Regions from separate parts of the Cohnella massiliensis genome, predicted to be linked through region 1. Evidence: predicted binding sites of a transcription regulator. Region 1 holds the regulator's gene; the other holds the start of a gene.
The links. Region 1 encodes LexA, which represses DNA repair genes until DNA is damaged. Its sites were predicted from a motif close to CGAACATATGTTCG; they were not measured.

Region 1 (9,615 bases):
TGTCCGGCGTCGAATGGCGTTCGCAAGCTTCTCTGGCGATTTTCGCCGCGGCCAGGTTGATTTCCCGCGCTTTCTCGGGAATATCGTATTCCGCGAGCACGACGCTGGTCGCGCCGAACGTATTCGTCTCGATAATATCCGAACCCGCGGCCAAATAAGCCTCGTGGATTTTGGCAATGACGTCCGGCCTCGTAAGCACGAGCATCTCGTTGCAGCCTTCCAGCTCCTCGCCGCCGAAGTCTTCCGGGCCGAGATTTTCCTGTTGAATCATCGTGCCCATGGCACCGTCGAGTATCAAAATGCGCTTGGCCATCTCCTCTTGCAAAGACGGCTTCATATACGTTAAAGTCATAATTGGGCGACTTTCCTCCATCTGAAAAAATCGTTAACCTTTATACTACCAGAATCGGATGAACTCGGAAAGATGCTCGTATCACGTCGACAGGCGGCGAACTTTGGTTTATAATACAATTACTCTAATTCTTATGGGGAAAGAAGGAATTAACCATGGCTAAAATTCGCGTTCGCAATACGAACGAGTTGATCGAAGGAGAAGCGAATGTCGGCGCCTTCCTGGAGAAGCAAGGCGTACTGTACGAACACTGGGATCCGTCCAAGCTGCCGGAACGCCTGCGGGAAAATTTCAGCCTGACCGACGAGGACAAGCAAGAAATCCTGTCCACGTTCGACGCCGAAATTCGCGACCTGGCCGGCCGCCGCGGCTACAAAACCTGGGACATCGTCGCCCTCTCGGACGCTACGCCCAACATCGAAGAATTGCTGAAAAAATTCGAGCAAGTTCACACGCACACCGAAGACGAAGTTCGCGCCATCGCCGCGGGCGAAGGCATCTTCATCATCAAAGGCGACGATTCCGTCGGCTACTTTGACGTCATTCTGACGGCCGGCGACGTCATTTCCGTTCCGGAAGGCAATCCGCACTTCTTTACGCTGACGGAATCCCGCAAAGTCGTCGCCGTGCGTTTGTTCATCGAAACCGAAGGCTGGATCGCGCACCCGTTCCAGGATCCGGAATTCGTAAAATAATCCGGTCGGCTGCGACCTTTAGAGAACCGCACATCGAAAGAATCCCCGGCCCGCTCAAACCAAAGGTTTGACGGCCGGGGATTTTCTGTTCGCGATCGGAAAGAATCCGTTCGATCAAATCATCGTTTCGTTAAGAGGACAGACGTTCGAGCAGCTTCGGGAGCTCCGTCAGGCTGGCGATTTCATACGCCGGCACGATCTCGTCGTCCCGGGTCGTCCCGTGGCGGTTAATCCAGATCGACGTCATGCCGATGCCGTTCGCCCCTTTAATATCCGTCGTCAGCTTGTCGCCGACCATAACGCCTTCGGACTTCTCGATGCCCAGCCGGCCGAGGGCGAATTCGAACAACCGGGGCGAAGGCTTGCCTTCGCCGAAGTTTCCGGAAATGACGATTTCGTCGAAGTAAGGAACGAGCTCCGGAGCTCCGTCCAGTTTTTCCTGCTGCAGATCGGGCGATCCGTTCGTCAGCAGCAGAAGCTTGTACGACTTTTTCAGCTCGTCCAATACCTCGAACGTCTCGTCGTAAATGTGCGAACGCTTGCGCCGCTCCGACGCGAACATCTCGCCCAGTTCCGCGCCGAGCGCCGCGTTATCGACGCCGAGCGCGGCCAGCCCTCGGGTCCAGGCGTCCCGCCGGTAGCCCGGCGCGATTCCTTGCAGCTTGCGGAACATCGGGTGCTCGCCGCCGCTGAAATTCCCCCACAAGCCTTCGAACGGATTGATGCCGATCATTTGGGTAAAGGGATACGTTTCATAATTCTCGTAAAGTCCGCGCGCCTCGGCGCGGACCACCGCTTCCAGCGCGTCGGCCGTCAAGCCCGCGCGCTCCGCTCCGCAGCTTGCGGTCGCTTCAAACGCTTCTTTGACGCTGCGCTCGTCCCACAGCAGCGTATCGTCCAAATCAAACAGTACCGCTTTGATCGTCATTTTCCGGTCCACTTCTCCTTATCGCTCTGCGCTTTGACCGTTTCGCGTTGCTCCCATTCGATCTTGTGCGCGATCGCATATTCCCGCAGGCGTTCGCCCATTTCCTCGATCGGGTAAAGGTTTTTGAAACGGGAAAACACCCAGTTCCCGCCTTTCACGGTTTCAACGATGATATAACCGGGCTGCTGCACGATTTTGCGGATTTCCGCCGGCTTCAACCGCTTGTACCCCGTAAAGCGCCGGGTTTCCAAAGCATCCTTCGCGATCGACAAATAAGGGCGACGCAAAAAATAAACCAACGCAAGCAGAACGTAAGCGACGACCGTCAGCCAAAACAGCGTCGCGTTTTGCTCGTAGGCGTCCGACCACGGCTGGGAGACGACAATAAAAAACGCCGCGACAAGCAACAGCAAAATCGGCGCGAAATAGCTCCGTCCCTTGAATTTCTCGATTTTGGAACCGGCTGCCGTCAACGCTTGCTTGCCTTCCTTTTTGCGGCGCTTGTTTACCTGTTTCTGATTGCGTTCGATCATTCTCTCCCATGAGCGGGACATTCGGGCTCCTCCTTCGGCTGCTTCCAATCGTGCGTCAATGCTTGGGCGGCGGCGGTTCGTCGGTCCATTCGATGCTGTCCAGCTGCTGTCGAAACTGTTGCCTGATGTTGCCCAAATACTGGCGTCTCAGCTTATCGCGTTCGACTTTTTCCTCTTCCGTCAAACCGACCGATTTATGTTTTCGAGACAGCTCGTTAATTCTGGCGATCAGCTCCTGCATCTTGCGTTCACTCCCCTTCCGTGCCGCTAATCCTTCTATATACTTTGACATTTTCCTTTGTCCGCTGTCAAGGCGAAGACAATCGAAAAAGGCCGCCCTCGTTTGCGGGCCGACCTTAAGATATACGTATATGATCGCGCGCCGTTTCCAAAACTCATGGAAGGACGTCGGCAGGTATGATCAATTTCTGCCCGTCGTCAATCGAGGAAGCCGAAAGGCCGTTTCGCTTCATAATGCGATGGACCGCTTCCCGGGTATCCATCCCGTCCTTCTTGAAATCCGACGCAATAGACCAAAGCGTGTCGCCGGACGAAGCGACAACCGACCTCTCGACGGCCGAGGCTTCCGGAATCGACTCCGGTTCGGCAAACGAGCGCAACAAGCTGAAGCCGGCAAATAAAACGAAGAAAGAAAAAAGAAAGAACAGAACTCTAGCCGCTTTGAAGGAACGAGCCGCCGTTGACGGACGAGAGCCTTCTCCTGCGGCATGCCGGTTGCGCTTATGTACAGAGCTATTGGTTGAATTCATTACCCATACTTGAACCATCGAGCTCACCCCAAACGTTTGTTCTGATCACAGAATAACACGAACATACGTTTGAATCAAGCGTTTTTCGGAACATTTGTTCCCGGAGAACGAATGTTTGTGCGAACTCCGGTTCTATGTTATTATTTACTAAAGAGATCTTATTTCATTCGGGGAGGGCTTCGGCGTGTCGAAGATGTCGAATCGCCAGACAGCGATTTTGGAATTTATCAAGAACGAAGTAAGAGACAAGGGCTACCCGCCGTCCGTCCGCGAAATCGGCGAAGCCGTCGGCCTCGCCTCCAGTTCGACCGTGCACGGCCATTTGGATCGCCTCGAGAAGAAGGGCCTGATCCGCCGCGATCCGACCAAGCCTCGCGCCATCGAAATCCTTGGCGACGACGAGGAGAAGTTCGACCCGTTCGCGCGTTCGGTGCGCCACGTTCCGCTCGTCGGCAAAGTGACCGCCGGCGTCCCGATTACCGCCACGGAGAACATCGAGGAATATTACCCCCTTCCGGTTCATATGGTGGGAGATCAGCCGGTGTTCATGCTGTCGGTCATCGGCTCGAGTATGATCGAGGCGGGCATTTTCAACGGCGATTACGTTATCGTCCGCCAGCAGCAGACAGCCAACAACGGCGACATCGTCGTCGCGATGACCGAGGACGACGAAGCGACGGTCAAGACGTTTTACAAGGAGAAGGACCATATCCGGCTTCAGCCGGAGAACAGCACGATGGAACCGCTTCGGCTCAAGCACGTAACCATCCTCGGGAAAGTGGTCGGGCTTATTCGCAACTTCCATTGATCGGCCAAGCCCGCGCCAAGGCCTCATCCTCTTATCCGGCTTTTCCCGCCCGGGTTCCGAATCCGATCGCGGGGTCCAATTTCTGGGAATGGGTGATGCTGTGAATTCCATGCCGAAGCTGCTGATCGGCGCCGGCGTTCTGCTCATCGTCGTCGGGCTGATCTGGATGGTCGCGGGCCGGTACCTGAATCTGGGCAGGCTGCCCGGGGATCTATCGTTCGAGAAAGGGAACGTCCGCTTCTATTTTCCGATCGTCACCTGCATTTTGATCAGCGTCATTTTATCGGCGATCGCGTATGTCATCCGCTTGTTTACAAAGTCATAACATGCAAAAACACGCCCGTATCGGGCGTGTTTTTGCATGCGTTGTCCGGCATGGCGGCATACATGTCGCCAATGCCACCGCGAGCGGCAGGCGTCTTTCGAAATCAGGAGCCGATATCGACCGGCTCCATCCGGTCATCCCTCTGTATGCCCGTGAGATCGAGGAGCGTAAGCTTCGATGCCGGTTACCCCGTCCAAATGCATGACCCGATAGGAAACGTTGCCGTCGCGAACATTCACCCACAACATGAGGTTGTCGTCCGCTCTTTCGGTTCCATGCGCGGCGGCTCCGGTGCGGCCCAACTGAATATAAGTGCGGTTGTCCTGACGCGAAAACTCGAGCGAGTGAAAATGTCCGGCAAAAACGGTATACGGCCGATCGCCCAGCAGCAATTCGATACGGGCGAATTCCGGGCTATCCGACTTCCAGCCCGGCTTGTGCATGCTGACGAACGTATGCCTTGCGTCCTCATTTTCGGCCAGCACTTTCTCGAAAAACGCCAGCTGCCGGTCGCCGATTCCGATACCTACTTTCGACATCTCCTGCAATTGGTCCGGGGTCAGGCGGCTGACGATTTCGTCGTAAAACTCCTTCATATAGTCCAGCGTGCGCTCAGGCTCGCGATGTACCTTTTCCGTCGCGCGCTTGACCAGATCGATGAACTCGTCCGACATCTCTTCGAACGGATCTTCCGTATTCAACGTCAGAAAAAGCGTATCGCCGACCCGAAACGCGTAGTAATCCGCTCCTTTGCGTTCGCGCCATACGTCGACCATCGCCTGCGTACCGTAATCGTGGTTGCCGACCGTCTGAAAGAACGGCAAGCCGGTCGCCGCGATTTGACCGTCGATATACTCCCATTCTTCGCGCGCTTTCGCGGCGTCCTTCCAGTAGCCTTCCACCAGGTCCCCGACAAAGAGGACAAAATCCGGCCTCAAATCTTTCAGCAGTTCCAGCGCTTGCTCGAACACTCCGGCGGTCATCATGCCGCTGCGGTCCCCCATAACGGCGAAGGAGAAGTTTCCGTTCAACCCTTCGGGCAATTGCCCGAACCACGGACGCTTGTCCGTGGCGAACCGGCTTTCGTCAATAAACATTTCGTTGCGCTTGCGATCCAATGAGGTCGTCATTTTCGTTACGCTTCCTTTCCGAATTTCAATATTGGCCATATAAACAGTGTGCAGGTTGTATGTAAGTTGTGTGTTAACGAACCGACTCCTTTTTGTTAAATTTTATAGAAAAAAAATAAAAAACGAGCTTCGAAAAGCCCGTCGTTCTCTTTATATAATTCCGTTCATAATCAAACTTTCATAAGTCACCGTATAAATTTCCAAAATCGCCGCTTTGGCCGCTTCCAGATCTCCCCTGACAAGCGCCTCGTACGCTTTCCGGTTCGATTCCAGCGATTTGCTCGGCTTATGCTGCGGGAATTGCTTGCGATAGGAAATGATTTTGAATAAAAATCGGCCTCTCGTCTGCTCGAGCACGCCCAGCATGTGCTGATTGTGAATCGTTCGAATGATCGTTTCGACAAACAGCAGAAAGCTTTCGTAATAGCCGGGGACGTCATTGGCTTCCTTCGCCTCGATTTGACGCTCGAGATGGCTGCCGAGCGCCTGCAGGTCGAACGTCAACCCGCGTCTTTCCGCCGTGTTGATGACGTAAAGCTGCATCGAAATGAGCACTTCGATCATTTCCGCATATTCGCGAAACGAAATTTCCTTGACCATAACCCCGCGCCCGCGAAACGATTCGACGAACCCTTCCGTCACGAGCAAAGAAATCGCCGCCCTGATCGGCGTCCGGCTCATTTGCAGCTGCTCGGCAAGATCGTTTTCCGAGAGCAGCGTGCCGGGCAAATATTCCGCCGCGATGATTCTCCGGCGAAGTTCCTGATAGGCCCTTGTTTCCAATGTTGGGGGAGACATGTTCCGCACAAATCCTTTGCTTTTTTTAAATTAATGTTAGCAAAACGAACCGACATTTAAAAGAATGGAATTGTTATCCGAATGTTAAATGCATGTTAGAAACTTCATCTTTTGTTTAGCGCATCCGATAATGAATGCAGGGGGAGGTGGAACGAATGGACGTCGGAGCTCTATCGATCTCGTTAAGTCAATCCGCGCTCAAGCAATCGGTGGGGATCCAAGTGCTGGCGATGGCGAAAAACCAGGCGGAAATCCAGGGCCAAATGTTCGTGCAAATGGCGAGCCAAAGCCTCGATCCGAATTTGGGCGGCAAGCTGGATATTAAAGTCTGATCGGCAAAAAGAGGCCCCTCCCGGCATGCAGATGCCGGGCGAGCGGCCTCTCTTTATTGCGCGTTCCTATTCCTCCGCCGGCTGTTCCGCCAGCTCGCCGACCGGCACGCTCAATTCCCGCTCCGGATGGTCCAGCGGGAACACGCGGGCCATTTCGGTGTCCTCGTCGACATGCTGGATGTAAACCGGAGTTCCGTCGAGCGTCACATTCGCCATGATCGGCGATTCGGCGATTTCCGATGCGCGCTGCGTGTTCATCCTATCCCCTCCTGTCCGCCTTTGCGGCGACGATTCCGTATCAGTATGGCCTTGGATCGGAACATCATGCGTCCGAGGCCGTACACGAAAAAATCCCCCGGCGCCGAAGCGCCAAGGGATTTCCATCGTTCGTTTCTCAATACGTCATCAAATATTGGTCCCGCTCCCACTGGTGAATTTGGGTCCGGTACATGTCCCATTCGATCGCTTTCAGCTCGTAGAAATAGCTCAACGCGTGGTCGCCGAGAGCGTCGCAGATGACTTCGTCGCGCATCAGCTCGTTCAGCGCTTCGTGCAGGTCGACCGGGAGGCTTGGAATGCCGGCGTCGATCCGCTCTTCGTCGGTCATAACGTAAATGTTGCGGTCGACCGGCGCCGGAAGGGGCAGCTTCCGCTTGATGCCGTCCAGGCCCGCCTTCAGCATGACCGCCAGGGCCAAATACGGGTTGGCGGCCGGATCGGGATTGCGGACCTCGACGCGCGTGCTGAGTCCGCGGGAAGCCGGAATCCGGATCATCGGGCTGCGGTTGCTCGCCGACCAGGCGACATAGCACGGCGCTTCGTATCCGGGAACGAGGCGCTTGTACGAATTGATCGTCGGATTCGTAATGACGGCCAGTCCGCGAGCATGGTGCAAGATGCCCGCCATGTATTGGCGCGCGACGGTGCTCAGGCCCAGCTTGTCGTTTTCGTCATAGAACGCGTTCTCGCTGCCGGTAAACAGCGATTGATGGCAGTGCATGCCGGAACCGTTGATTCCGAATAACGGCTTGGGCATGAACGTCGCATGCAGGCCGTGCTGGCGCGCGATCGTTTTGACCACTAACTTGAACGTCTGGATCTGGTCGGCCGCACGGATCGCGTCCGCGTATTTAAAATCGATTTCGTGTTGGCCCGGGGCGACCTCGTGGTGCGAAGCTTCGATCTCGAAGCCCATTTCCTCCAGCGTCAGCACGATATCGCGGCGGCAGTTCTCGCCGAGATCGGTCGGCGCGAGGTCGAAATAACCGCCCTGGTCGTTCAATTCGGTCGTCGGATTGCCTTTCTCGTCGGTCTGGAACAGGAAAAATTCCGGCTCCGGGCCGACGTTCATCGCGGTGAAGCCCATCTCGGCGGCTTCCTCCAGCACCCGTTTCAAAATGCCGCGCGGATCGCCCGCGAACGGCGTGCCGTCCGGCATGTATACGTCGCAAATAAGGCGGGCGACTTTGTCTTCCGTCACCCAAGGGAATACGACCCATGTGCTCAGGTCCGGGTACAAATACATGTCGGACTCTTCGATTCTTACATAGCCTTCGATCGAAGAGCCGTCGAACATCATCTTGTTGTCGAGCGCCTTCTCCAATTGGCTGACGGGAATTTCGACGTTTTTGATAATTCCCATCAAATCGGTAAATTGCAAGCGGATGAATCGAACGTTCTCTTCTTTGGCAATCCGCAAAATATCCTCGCGCGTGTAGCTCATGGGAACCTCCTCAAAAATTCTGGATTCTCAGATCGGGAAGACGTTTACTTGTTCTTGAAAAAACGCGACAGCTCGCCCTGAATGAGCGACACCTGCCCCGGGCGCTTGCCCTGCATCAGCTGCTGCTTCAGCATGCGGTGCAGCTGCGAATCCGACAGCTCGCGCCGCTTGACTTCGGTTTGCTCGTTTATGATCGTTCTGTCGTCGCTGTCTTCCCCTACCGGGATCATCACTTGCTTGATTCCGGCGATATTGACGCCTTTCTCGATTAGCGCTTTGATTTCCAGCAGACGTTCGACATCGTTAAAAGAAAACATTCGTTGGTTGCCTGCCGTCCGGGCCGGTTGAATCAATTCATGTTGTTCGTAGTACCGGATTTGCCGGGCCGTCAGGTCCGTCAGCTTCATGACGATGCCGATCGGAAACAGCGCCATATTCCTGCGTATCTCGTCCCCAGCCATAACATCAACCTTCCATCATCAAGCATAAATTTTGTAAACACTTCCATTGTACCCTCATTACAAATACGTGTCAAGGAATGTAAGGTTTAAGGCGTAAATTTCTTCTCGCAAATTGACGGATTCGTGTCGATTCCGGTCAGAGCAGTCCGCGTTCCCGCAAGTCCGATAACGCTTGATGGACCGCCAGCTTGACATGGGCGTACGTTAGGCCGCCCTGCATAAACGCAATGTAAGGTTCGCGGATCGGCGCGTCCGCCGAAAGCTCAAGACTGCCCCCCTGCACGAACGTGCCGGCCGCCATAATGACCGGGTGCTCGTATCCGGGCATGTCCCACGGTTCGGGAACGACGTGGGCATCCACGGCCGCGGATTTCTGAATGGCCTGAACGAATGCGATCAAATGCTCGGCGGACGTAAAGCGGATCGCCTGGATCAGGTCGGTCCGGTCGTCGTTCCAGGCGGGATGCGTCTCAAACCCGAGCGATTCGAACACGGCCGCCGCGAACACGCTGCCCTTTACCGCCTGGCTGACGAGCAGCGGCGCCATGTACAACCCTTGAAAAATCGATCGCGTCGTTCCGAGCATCGCGCCGACTTCGCCCCCGATTCCGGGCGCGGTCAACCGGTAAGCCGCCAGCTCGACCAGCTCGCGCCGTCCGGCGATGTAGCCGCCGCTTGCCGCAAGTCCGCCTCCAGGGTTTTTGATCAGCGATCCGGCGATCAGATCGACGCCGACTTCGGGAGGCTCCTTGTCCTCCGT
Region 2 (9,615 bases), on a different contig from region 1:
GATCTTAAAGCCGATTTCCACTACGCTGGCCATTTTGAACGTGCTCTGGATCTGGAACGACTTTTTGCTTCCTTCGCTCGCGCTGATTAAGCCGGAAGACCGGACGCTGCCGCTGTCGACGTTTTATTTTTTCGGAAAATACACCTCGAATTACGGGGTGGCGATGGCCGCGCTCGTGCTGTCGATCATTCCCGTTATCGTATTTTATTTTGCCATGCAAAAGCAGATTATCGATGGCGTTGTTGAAGGAGCCGTTAAATAATGAATGAAATACCCGACCTTATCGCGGAAGCGAATCGGCACATTTCCTCCGTCCGCGATGCGGTCGCGCGCAGCGGATGGAAGCCGCGTTACCATTTGTCGCCCCAGGCGGGCTGGATGAACGATCCGAACGGCTTTATTCATTTTCGCGGCAAATACCACGTGTTTTTCCAGCATTGTCCGTTCAAGCCCGAATGGGGCCCGATGTATTGGGGGCATATGATCAGTCCCGACCTCGTTCATTGGAGGCATCTTCCGATCGCGCTTGCGCCGGACCAGGAGTACGATCGCGACGGCTGCTTCTCGGGCAGCGCGATCGAAGCCGATGGCAAGCTGTACCTGATGTACACCGGCAATGTTTGGACCGGTCCGGATCAGGCGGCCGACCTGCTTCAGACGCAGTGCCTCGCTGTCAGCGAAGATGGCGTCCGCTTCGTCAAGCTGCCGGAAAATCCGGTCATCGGCGCGACGCCCGAAGGGGACATCCACCCATTCCATTTCCGCGATCCGAAGGTTTGGAAACAGGGGGATCTTTACTATTGCGTCATCGCGTCCCGCAGCAAAAACGAAATCGGCCAGGCGCTGCTGTACCGTTCGGCCGATCTCAAACAGTGGGAATTCGTCAACGTCATGGCCAAGGGCGGGCGCAATCCGGGTTATATGTGGGAGTGTCCGGACGTGTTTCAATTAGACGGCAAGGACGTGCTCGTCTTGTCCCCGCAGGGAATGAAACCCGAGGGCTACTTGTACCGCAACAAGGACCAATCGGGGTACGTGCTCGGCAAGCTCGATCCGGAGACTGGCATGATGTCCCATGGCCCGTTCCGCCTGCTGGACTACGGCTTTGATTTTTACGCGCCGCAAACGACGGTCGACGCGCACGGCCGGCGGGTAATGATCGCGTGGATGAACATGTGGGAAAGCCTGATGCCGGAGCGGCGGCATGGCTGGGCCGGCGCTATGACGCTGCCGCGGCGTCTGGAGCTGAGGGAGGACCGGCTGCTCGTATTTCCGGCACGGGAGCTGGAGGCGCTCAGGGGAGAGGGCATCCGCTACGAAAACGTCGAAGTGCGGGGCGGCGAGGAGGTCAACCTGCCGGGCGTGGAAGGCGACAGTCTCGAGTTGGCCGTCGTGCTGCAGGGACGTCCGGCAAGCCGGTTCGGCCTTATGCTCCGCTGCGGCGAAGCGGACGGCGAGCGGACCGTCCTGACATACGACGGCAAGGAAGGCGTTCTGGAGCTGGACCGGAACGCGTCCGGCCAAGGCCCGGGCGGCGAGCGGCAAGCGCCGGTCGCTCTGCGCGAGGGCAAGCTGGCGCTGCGCGTGTTCGTCGACCGGTCTTCCGTCGAAGTGTTCACGGAAGACGGCGAGGTCGCGATGACGGCCCGGATTTATCCCGGCGAGGGGTCGGTCGGCATTCGCTTTTTCGCCGATGGCGGCATGGTCATTCGCGAGCTGGAGAGCTGGGCGCTCGGCGATTGTTACCCGATCGGGAACGAGTCGAACGGAACGGAGGAAACGACCTTATGAGCGATAACGATACATTGCGGCAAGATCGTTCGGCCGACGAGGCGGCCGGACCGTGGTGGAAGGAAAGCGTGGCCTATCAAATTTATCCGCGCAGCTTTCAGGATTCGAACGGCGACGGAGTCGGCGATATTCGCGGCATCATCGACCGCCTCGATTATTTGCAATTTCTCGGCATCGACCTGCTGTGGATTTGCCCGGTCTACGATTCGCCGAACGACGACAACGGGTACGATATTCGCGATTTTCACGCCATTCTCGCCGAATTCGGCACGATGAAGGACATGGACGAGCTGCTGGCGCAAGCGAAGCGTCGGGGCATCCGCATCCTGATGGATTTGGTTGCCAATCATACGTCGGACGAGCATGCCTGGTTCGTCGAGTCGCGTTGCTCCAAGGACAATCCGAAGCGCGACTGGTACATCTGGAAGCCGGGGAAGGACGGCAAGGAGCCGACCAACTGGGAATGCGGCTTCAGCGGCTCGGCATGGGAATACGACGAAACGACGGACGAATACTTTCTACACTGCTTTTCCCGGCGGCAGCCGGATTTGAACTGGGAGAACCCGGATGTCCGCGAGGCGATCTACCGGATGATGGAATGGTGGATGGACAAAGGGATCGCGGGGTTCCGGGTCGACGCCGTTACGTTCATCAAAAAGAACCAGGCTTATCCGCAGTTGGAAAGCCCCGACGGGCGGCCGTACGTGACGGTCAATTGCGCCAGTCTCAATCAGCCGGGCATTCTCGATTTTCTCGGCGAGATGAAGGAACGGGTGCTGGCGCCCCGCGGCGTCGTCACGGTCGCCGAAGCTCCGGGCGTGCCGATCGAAGAGATTCCCCGCTATGTCGACGAAAAAGACGGCGTGTTTTCGATGCTGTTCCAGTTCGACCATATCGAGCTTGACCTGGAGCCCGGCCGCAAGGGCGTGCTGCGGTCGTTCGAGGTGAAGGAGTTCAAGGCGGCGCTGGCCAAATGGCAGTACGAGTCCAACAAAAGCGGCTGGCTCGGCCTGTTTCTCGAAAACCACGATTCGCCCCGCTCGGTGTCCAAATTCGGCAACGACGGTGCGTATCGGAGCCGGTCGGCGAAGGCGCTCGCCGCTTACTATTTTCTGATGCGCGGCACGCCGTTCATCTTCCAGGGCCAGGAAATCGGCATGACGAACGGAAGCTTCGATTCAATCGACGAGTACCGGGACATCGAGAGCGTCAATCTGTACCGCGTTCAGGTCGAGCAGGATCCGGAGGCGACGGCGGAAACCGCGGCCAAGGTGATGCATTTTCTCGCCAACCGCAGCCGGGACCACGGACGGACGCCGATGCAATGGAACGGCGGGCATGCGGCCGGCTTCACCTCGGGCACTCCGTGGCTGAAGCTTAATCCGAACTATGCGGAGATCAATGTGGAGCGGGAGATAAAGGACGAATCGTCCGTGCTTCATTTCTACCGCAAGCTTATTGCGCTTCGCCGCGGGAACAAGGCGCTGGTGTACGGCGCGTTCGAAGAGATCCACGAAGACAGCCCGGAGATCGGCGGCTATGTCCGGACGCTCGGCGAAGAACGCTGGACGGTGCTGTGCAATTTTACGGACCGTGCGGTGGCCGTCGCAGAGCCTGCCGGGGCGCAGCTTGTCCTAACCAATGCGGATAAGCGCGGCGAAGGTGTCTTGGCTCCCTACGAAGCGGTCGTATTCAAGCAATAACCGAATAGCCCTTAATACCTAAACGCCATGTCTGGGCTTAGAGGGCAAAGCCGAATGAAGCGAGCAATCGCCTCTTCGGCTTTTTATTTTGCGTCGATCTCCCCTCTTCATGAAAATTTCATGAACAAAGCGGGAGTTCTTCGTTTACAGATGGTACTTTCTATGACATAATTTTGATGGGTTCCGAGTTTTTGCGACAAATGAAAGGATCGAAATACTGCAAAATTCGACATATTATTACATGGATGTTACATATGATTAGGAAATAAGGAGGATCTCAACGCTTTATGGATAATTCCCTCTCATCCTTGCAGCAAACGCTGGACTTTGTCTGGCTGATTTTCGCGGGCATTCTCGTGTTTTCCATGCAGGCGGGGTTCACGTTGGTCGAAGCCGGGCTCACGAGGGCCAAGCACTCCATCAGCGTCGCGATGAAAAACGTAGCCGACATCATGGTCGCCGTTTTGCTTTTTTCGCTGGTCGGCTTTCCCATCATGTTCGGCGATACGGTCGGCGGCTGGTTCGGCTCGAGCGGATTCTTTTTATCGGGATGGGACGGCGATCCGTGGAACTGGGCGATGATGTTCTTTCAAATCGTCTTCGCCGGCACGGCGGCCACCATCGTTTCGGGAGCGATCGCCGAACGGGCCCGGCTGTTCGCCTATTTAGTGGGAACGGCGGTCGTGACCGTGGTCATCTATCCGGTCGTCGGCCACTGGGTTTGGGGCGACGTGCTGAATCCGGACCAGCAGGGATGGCTGGACGAGCTTGGCTTTATGGATTTTGCCGGCTCAACGGTCGTCCATTCGGTCGGCGGCTGGGTGGCGTTGGCCGCGGCGATCGCGATCGGTCCCCGGATCGGCAAGTACGAGCCGAACGGGAAGAGCAACCGCTTCTCGGCCTCGAATTTGGTGTTGGCGGCGCTTGGGGTGTTTTTGCTGTGGTTCGGGTGGTTCGGCTTCAACGCCGGCTCGACGACGCTCGCCAGCCCCGATATTGCGCTCATTACGCTGAACACGGCGCTGGGCGGAGCGGCCGGGGGCTTCCTGGCGATGGCGGCAAGCTGGATCGTCGACCGGCGTCCGCGTGCGGAGGATATGCTGAACGGCATTCTCGGCGGCCTGGTATCGGTCACGGCGGGCTGCAACGTGTTTACCCCGCTTCATTCGCTGCTTGCCGGCGCGATCGGCGGGCTGCTCGTCGTCGCGGCGATCCGTTTTATCGATCACGTGCTGAAGGTGGACGATGCGGTCGGCGCGATCGGGGTTCACGGCGTTTGCGGGGCGTGGGGAACGCTGGCCGTCGGGATTTTCGGCGAAGCGGACAAGCTCGCGGCCGGATCGCGCTGGGAACAGATCGGCGTTCAGGCGCTTGGGGCCGGCGTCGTGTTCGTTTGGGCGTTCGTCCTCGGGTTTGTCGTCTACTGGCTGCTGAAGAAAACGATCCGGCTTCGCGTTGGCCGGGAGGACGAGCTGATCGGCCTGAACATTTCCGAGCACGGAGCAAGGACGTCGCTGCTCGACACGGTGCGGGCAATGAACGAAATCGCCTCGGAAAAAATCGATCTCACGCGCAAGCTGGAAATCGAGCCGGGAGACGATACGGAGGAACTGAACCGTTCGTTTAACTATTTGTTGGACAAAATCGGCCAGCTTGTCGATCAGGTGAAAGGGCAGACCGGATTCGTCCATTCCAGCTCCGAGCAGATGATGAAGCTGAGCCGGCAGCTGAACGACAACTCCAATCTGCAGGACGAATCCGTAAGGCAGGCGTACGATTATTTTCAACAGATGCAGGCGCGGATGAAGTCGGAAATGGAGACGGACCGGGAAGCGCTGGCCGCGTTCGAACAGTCTATTGCGATCATGAACGGCATTTCGCAGGATATGCGCTCGACCCGGGAGCAGATGAACGAAATGGCAGCGAACATCGGCACGATGGAGGCGGGGCTCGCCGAAGCCGGCGAAGCGATGCGGCGCCTGTCGGAAGCGATGAGCGAGATTTCGGCGTCTTCGGGCCGGAGCGAATCGGTGATCGCTACGATCGACGACATCTCCAAACAGATCGGGCTGCTCGCGCTGAACGCGGGCATCGAAGCCGCGCGGGCGGGGCAATACGGCCAGGGCTTCGCGGTTGTCGCGCAGGAAGTCAAGAAGCTGTCCGGGGAAACGCAGCTGTCCACGCAAAACATTCGCGAGCTGATGCTCCGAATGGGGGCTGCCGTCGTCAGCGGCCGCGAAAGCTCGGCTCATTTCCGCCAAACGTTCGAATACTTGAATGAGGAACTGTCGCGAATTCCCGAGAAGGTGAAGCGCACGGCGTCGGAAATCGAATCGATGTACCAGAAGGCGCGGGGATTCACGGACGAAGTCGAGGAACTGCAGGCGAACGCTTCCGCCATGAAGGACGCCCGCCGGCGTCAATACGACGAACTGGAAGCGATGATGAACCGGATGCGGCGCGTGCTCGACCAAATCGAGGAAAACCGCGCGTTCACCTCGCAAATCGGCGATCGGGTACTGGAGCTGCGGGGCCAAAGCGGCACGCTTGACCTGACGATGCAGAAGTTCAAGACGAAGCCGGAATTGATTCACTAAGGAAAGCGCATGGGCGGAGGCGACGGGGTTCGGATGCCGGCCGGTTGGGTAATCTAACCGTAAACGGCAAAAGGATGTGACCGCCATGAAACAAAGCGTCCGTAAAGTCGCCTTCCTGCTTGCAGACGGCTACGAGGATTCCGAGATGAAAAATCCTTACGACGCGATCGTCGAAAACGGCAACGACCCCGTTATTATCGGCCTTGCCAAAAATCAGGAGCTGCGCGGGAAGAAGGGCACGATTTCCTACCGTTCCCACCTGACGGCCAAGGAAGCGAACCCGGAAGATTACGAAGCCGTTATCATCCCGGGCGGCAAGTCCCCCGCGGCGCTCCGCGAAGACGAAGCGATCGTCGACTTCGTCAAACGGGCGAACGGCAAGGGCATCCCGATCGCCGCGATCTGCCACGGCCCGCAAGTGCTGGCCAGGGCGGGCCTGCTCGGCGGCAAGACGCTGACGGGCTATGCCGGCATTCGCGGCGAGATCGAGGAGGCGGGCGGAACGTTCGTCGACCGGGAAGTCGCGGTGGACGGGAATCTCATCACGTCGCGCGGGCCGCAGGACGAGCCGGCTTTCATTCAGGCCATCATCGACAAGATCGGCGTCTCGGCATATTGAACGGAACGGCTCGAACGGCCGCCCGGCACTGTTTGACGGTGTCGGGCGGCCGTTATTTCGCCGGGGGATCGCGCCGACGCTCATGCCGGCTTCGTTCTCACGGCCGCTGGCCGGAGCAGCGAAGCCGCTGTTGGCGCTCGAGCTCCAGCCGTCCGAATTCCGCCCACAAAATCGCTTCGAACGTGCGGCGTTGAATTTGGTCCAGACGCCGGCTCGCAAGCGAGAAGGTCACGCCGAACCTGGAGGCGATGTGAGCGATCGCTTCGCTTCGCCGTTCGGGCAGGCGGATCTTTTTCAACATGTAATAAGGCATGGACGCATACAGCGCGAACCGGTTCGCTTCGGCCTCCTGATGCTCCAGAAAAGAACGGGGCATCAACGTCTGATTGCCCGCATGCCGCAAAATATGGCACAGCTCGTGAAGAAAGTCCCCCCACTGCTCGGCCCGGCTCAGCCGCTTGTCGATCAGGATGGAGCGCATGCCCGTCCATTCGAGCGCCCGGCTCGAAACGTTCAAATAGTGAACCCAAACGTTGAGCCGGGCCGCCACCTCGTCGATTGTCAGCTGCTCGGGCGTCGCGATGCCGGCTTTTCGCCACAAATTTTCAATCCATTCTTCGAACGGAGTCGGCTGGTAGTATCGCAGCATAAATAAAATGCACCTCGCCCCAGTGGGAATGTATGTTCGGTAAAGAGCGATAAATAAAAGCCCATGCGGGCGTTAATCGCGGTACGTCAGATCGGGTTCCGTCATTCCCCTTGCCGGTCTCCAGGTTTGCGGCCTTTCTCTTTCTCCCGAATGAACTCCCAGAATCTGCGCATCTCCGCTTTCCGCTCCTCCGGCGCTTCCAGGTAGTCCTTGAAAAAAATGCCGTGCTCCGGGTTCCGGATGAATTGCTCGAACGCTTCCGAGGAGTTCGGCTGCCATTCGTCGGTTCGGCCCAGCAAATAATCGGCCGTCGTATGATAATATTCCGCGAACCTGAGGAGCATTTCCGGCTCCGGCTTGCGGTCGTCGGATTCGTAACGGGAAAGCTGCACGTTGCTGATGCCGAGGTCTCTGGCCGCGTCCAGTTGCGTTTTGCCCAAGCTGTCTCTTCGTTCGCGAAGCCGCCTGCCCAGCGTCATGACCATCTTCCTTCTTTCGAGATAAGGTAGTTCCAGTATACCATATTTTCCGATTCGGCAAAATAAAGAATCTAAATTTGTCCAAAAGGATTGACATTTACCGTTTTGGCAAAATATAATCGAACACACGTTCCCTTTCGGAGATTCGCATGGGGGCGGCCGACTTTGTTGTTTTTCGCAGTTTTCGCATATCGTATGTTTGCCAAATTGGCAAAAACCAAAAAAGCAGAAGAGAGCGAGGGTAAAAGCATGGAAAAGGAAGCGACCGTAAGGGGAAACAAGGCGGATTTGGGGAAGGCGACGGCCGAAACGTACCGGGAGACGAGAAGAGGGCTGCTGCTGGCGGCCGACCGGCTCACGAGGGGGATCGCGGCCCTGGAGCCGGTTCGGACGATCGAGCAAATGGACGAGCTGCTCGAACTGGAACGGCAGCGCAAGCTCGTGATCGAGATGATCGCAAGCTGCAATTATGTCATCGAATGGCTGGAAACCGGGAGAAGGCCGGGCAACCGGCGGGGAATCGAGCGGCGGTCGGGCGCTCAGCGCGAAATATTGACGGATCCGGCCCGGCTGCCCGCCGCGGCCGCGGCCGATTCCCGGACAGCAGCCGACGAGGCGGGCGGGAGCGAGCGGCAGAGCCGGATCGAAGCCGCCATGGCGGGACTCACCGAACGGGAACGAGACTGCTACGTGCTCGCCCACGCCCAGTGCTACTCCAATGCGGAAATCGCCGGCCTGCTCCGCATCAGCAAGTCCAGCGTCTCCACCTACGTGCTGCGGGCGCAGCGGAAAATTTCGGCGAACGTCGGCGGCATGTTCCTCGTCGGATGATGTCGTACGAATGCCACTTATAGATGAGGGGCAGGAACATACGTTCCTGTTCCGAAATCGGATCTTGGGAGGGTAAGCAAATTGGCGGCAAAGGATGTGGCGGTTTGTCATGAGAAACACCATCCGTCAGCGGCTCTCCGCTGACATTCCCGCGCTCGGCGGGCGGGTGCTGGAGCCCCATGACGATTACGCGTCGGCGGACAAGCCTTATCTGGTCCTTCAGCAAGGGTGGGAAACCGGCAGCGGAAGCGGGTTTCCCGGGTTCCGCAAGCGCTACGAAGTGTGGCTGCACGAAGCGAAAGCGGCGGGCTTCGATGCCGTCGACCGGTTGGCGGAATCCGTCATCCGGTCGCTGGACGAGCGGACGATGACGGACCCGGATACGGGGGACGCCTTCTTCTGCCGGTACATCGGCACGATCGGCCGCGATCGCGTGGACGGCGAGCGGCAGACGCTGTCGCGGATTTTGCGGTTCGCCGTCGACGCCGTGCAGCCCGCGGCGCTGGCCGAAACCGTCCCGGACGATCCGTGGCTGGAAGCGATCGCCGCTTGGACGAGGGCTTTGCTGGGAGGCTCCTGGCAAGTTTGCCTGAACGAGTGGCCGTCTTCCTATTTGCGCCCCGCCGTGCTTTGGCGGCTCGGCGGCATGGAAACGGGGCCGGGCAACGCGGCGGCGCTCGTCGTTCGCAAAAGGCTGGTCGGCCACGTGGCGGGGCGGACCGATAACGAAGAGCGGGAAGCGGCGGCGCTTTTGGCTTCGAGTCTGAAGCTGGACGGCAAAGTCGTTTTGTCCGCGGCGGACCGGCGCTGGCTGGCCGTCGAGGAGAGCGGGATCGACTTCGGCGCGGACCCGATCGCGGAAGGGCAATTGACGGTCGCGCTGTCGCGGCGCGTGAAGCGGGAGTCATTCGCAGAGGACGCTCCGCTGATGAGGGAAGTTTTTTTC

Region 2: B7E11_RS07680 (ImmA/IrrE family metallo-endopeptidase) is a predicted target of LexA. The motif match lies at 7,385-7,398, and genes of this name have one in related genera.

The regions. Positions count from the first base shown of each region.
Region 1 is NZ_LT821259.1:2,241,050-2,250,664, forward strand. It holds gene metH (methionine synthase) at 1-352, opposite strand, end outside; gene B7E11_RS24180 (1,2-dihydroxy-3-keto-5-methylthiopentene dioxygenase) at 508-1,047, shown strand; gene B7E11_RS24185 (HAD family hydrolase) at 1,178-1,975, opposite strand; gene B7E11_RS24190 (hypothetical protein) at 1,972-2,529, opposite strand; gene B7E11_RS24195 (DUF896 domain-containing protein) at 2,564-2,749, opposite strand; gene lexA (transcriptional repressor LexA) at 3,463-4,086, shown strand; gene B7E11_RS24210 (DUF2905 domain-containing protein) at 4,187-4,411, shown strand; gene B7E11_RS24215 (metallophosphoesterase family protein) at 4,546-5,541, opposite strand; gene B7E11_RS24220 (GntR family transcriptional regulator) at 5,692-6,339, opposite strand; gene B7E11_RS24225 (YjfB family protein) at 6,495-6,671, shown strand; gene B7E11_RS24230 (H-type small acid-soluble spore protein) at 6,738-6,929, opposite strand; gene glnA (type I glutamate--ammonia ligase) at 7,066-8,394, opposite strand; gene B7E11_RS24240 (MerR family transcriptional regulator) at 8,439-8,855, opposite strand; gene B7E11_RS24245 (methionine gamma-lyase family protein) at 8,992-9,615, opposite strand, start outside.
Region 2 is NZ_LT821257.1:248,058-257,672, reverse strand. It holds gene B7E11_RS07705 (carbohydrate ABC transporter permease) at 1-262, shown strand, start outside; gene B7E11_RS07700 (glycoside hydrolase family 32 protein) at 262-1,791, shown strand; gene B7E11_RS07695 (alpha-glucosidase) at 1,788-3,494, shown strand; gene amt (ammonium transporter) at 3,782-6,091, shown strand; gene B7E11_RS07685 (type 1 glutamine amidotransferase domain-containing protein) at 6,177-6,710, shown strand; gene B7E11_RS07680 (ImmA/IrrE family metallo-endopeptidase) at 6,808-7,359, opposite strand; gene B7E11_RS07675 (helix-turn-helix domain-containing protein) at 7,461-7,838, opposite strand; gene B7E11_RS07670 (sigma factor-like helix-turn-helix DNA-binding protein) at 8,088-8,669, shown strand; gene B7E11_RS07665 (hypothetical protein) at 8,779-9,615, shown strand, end outside.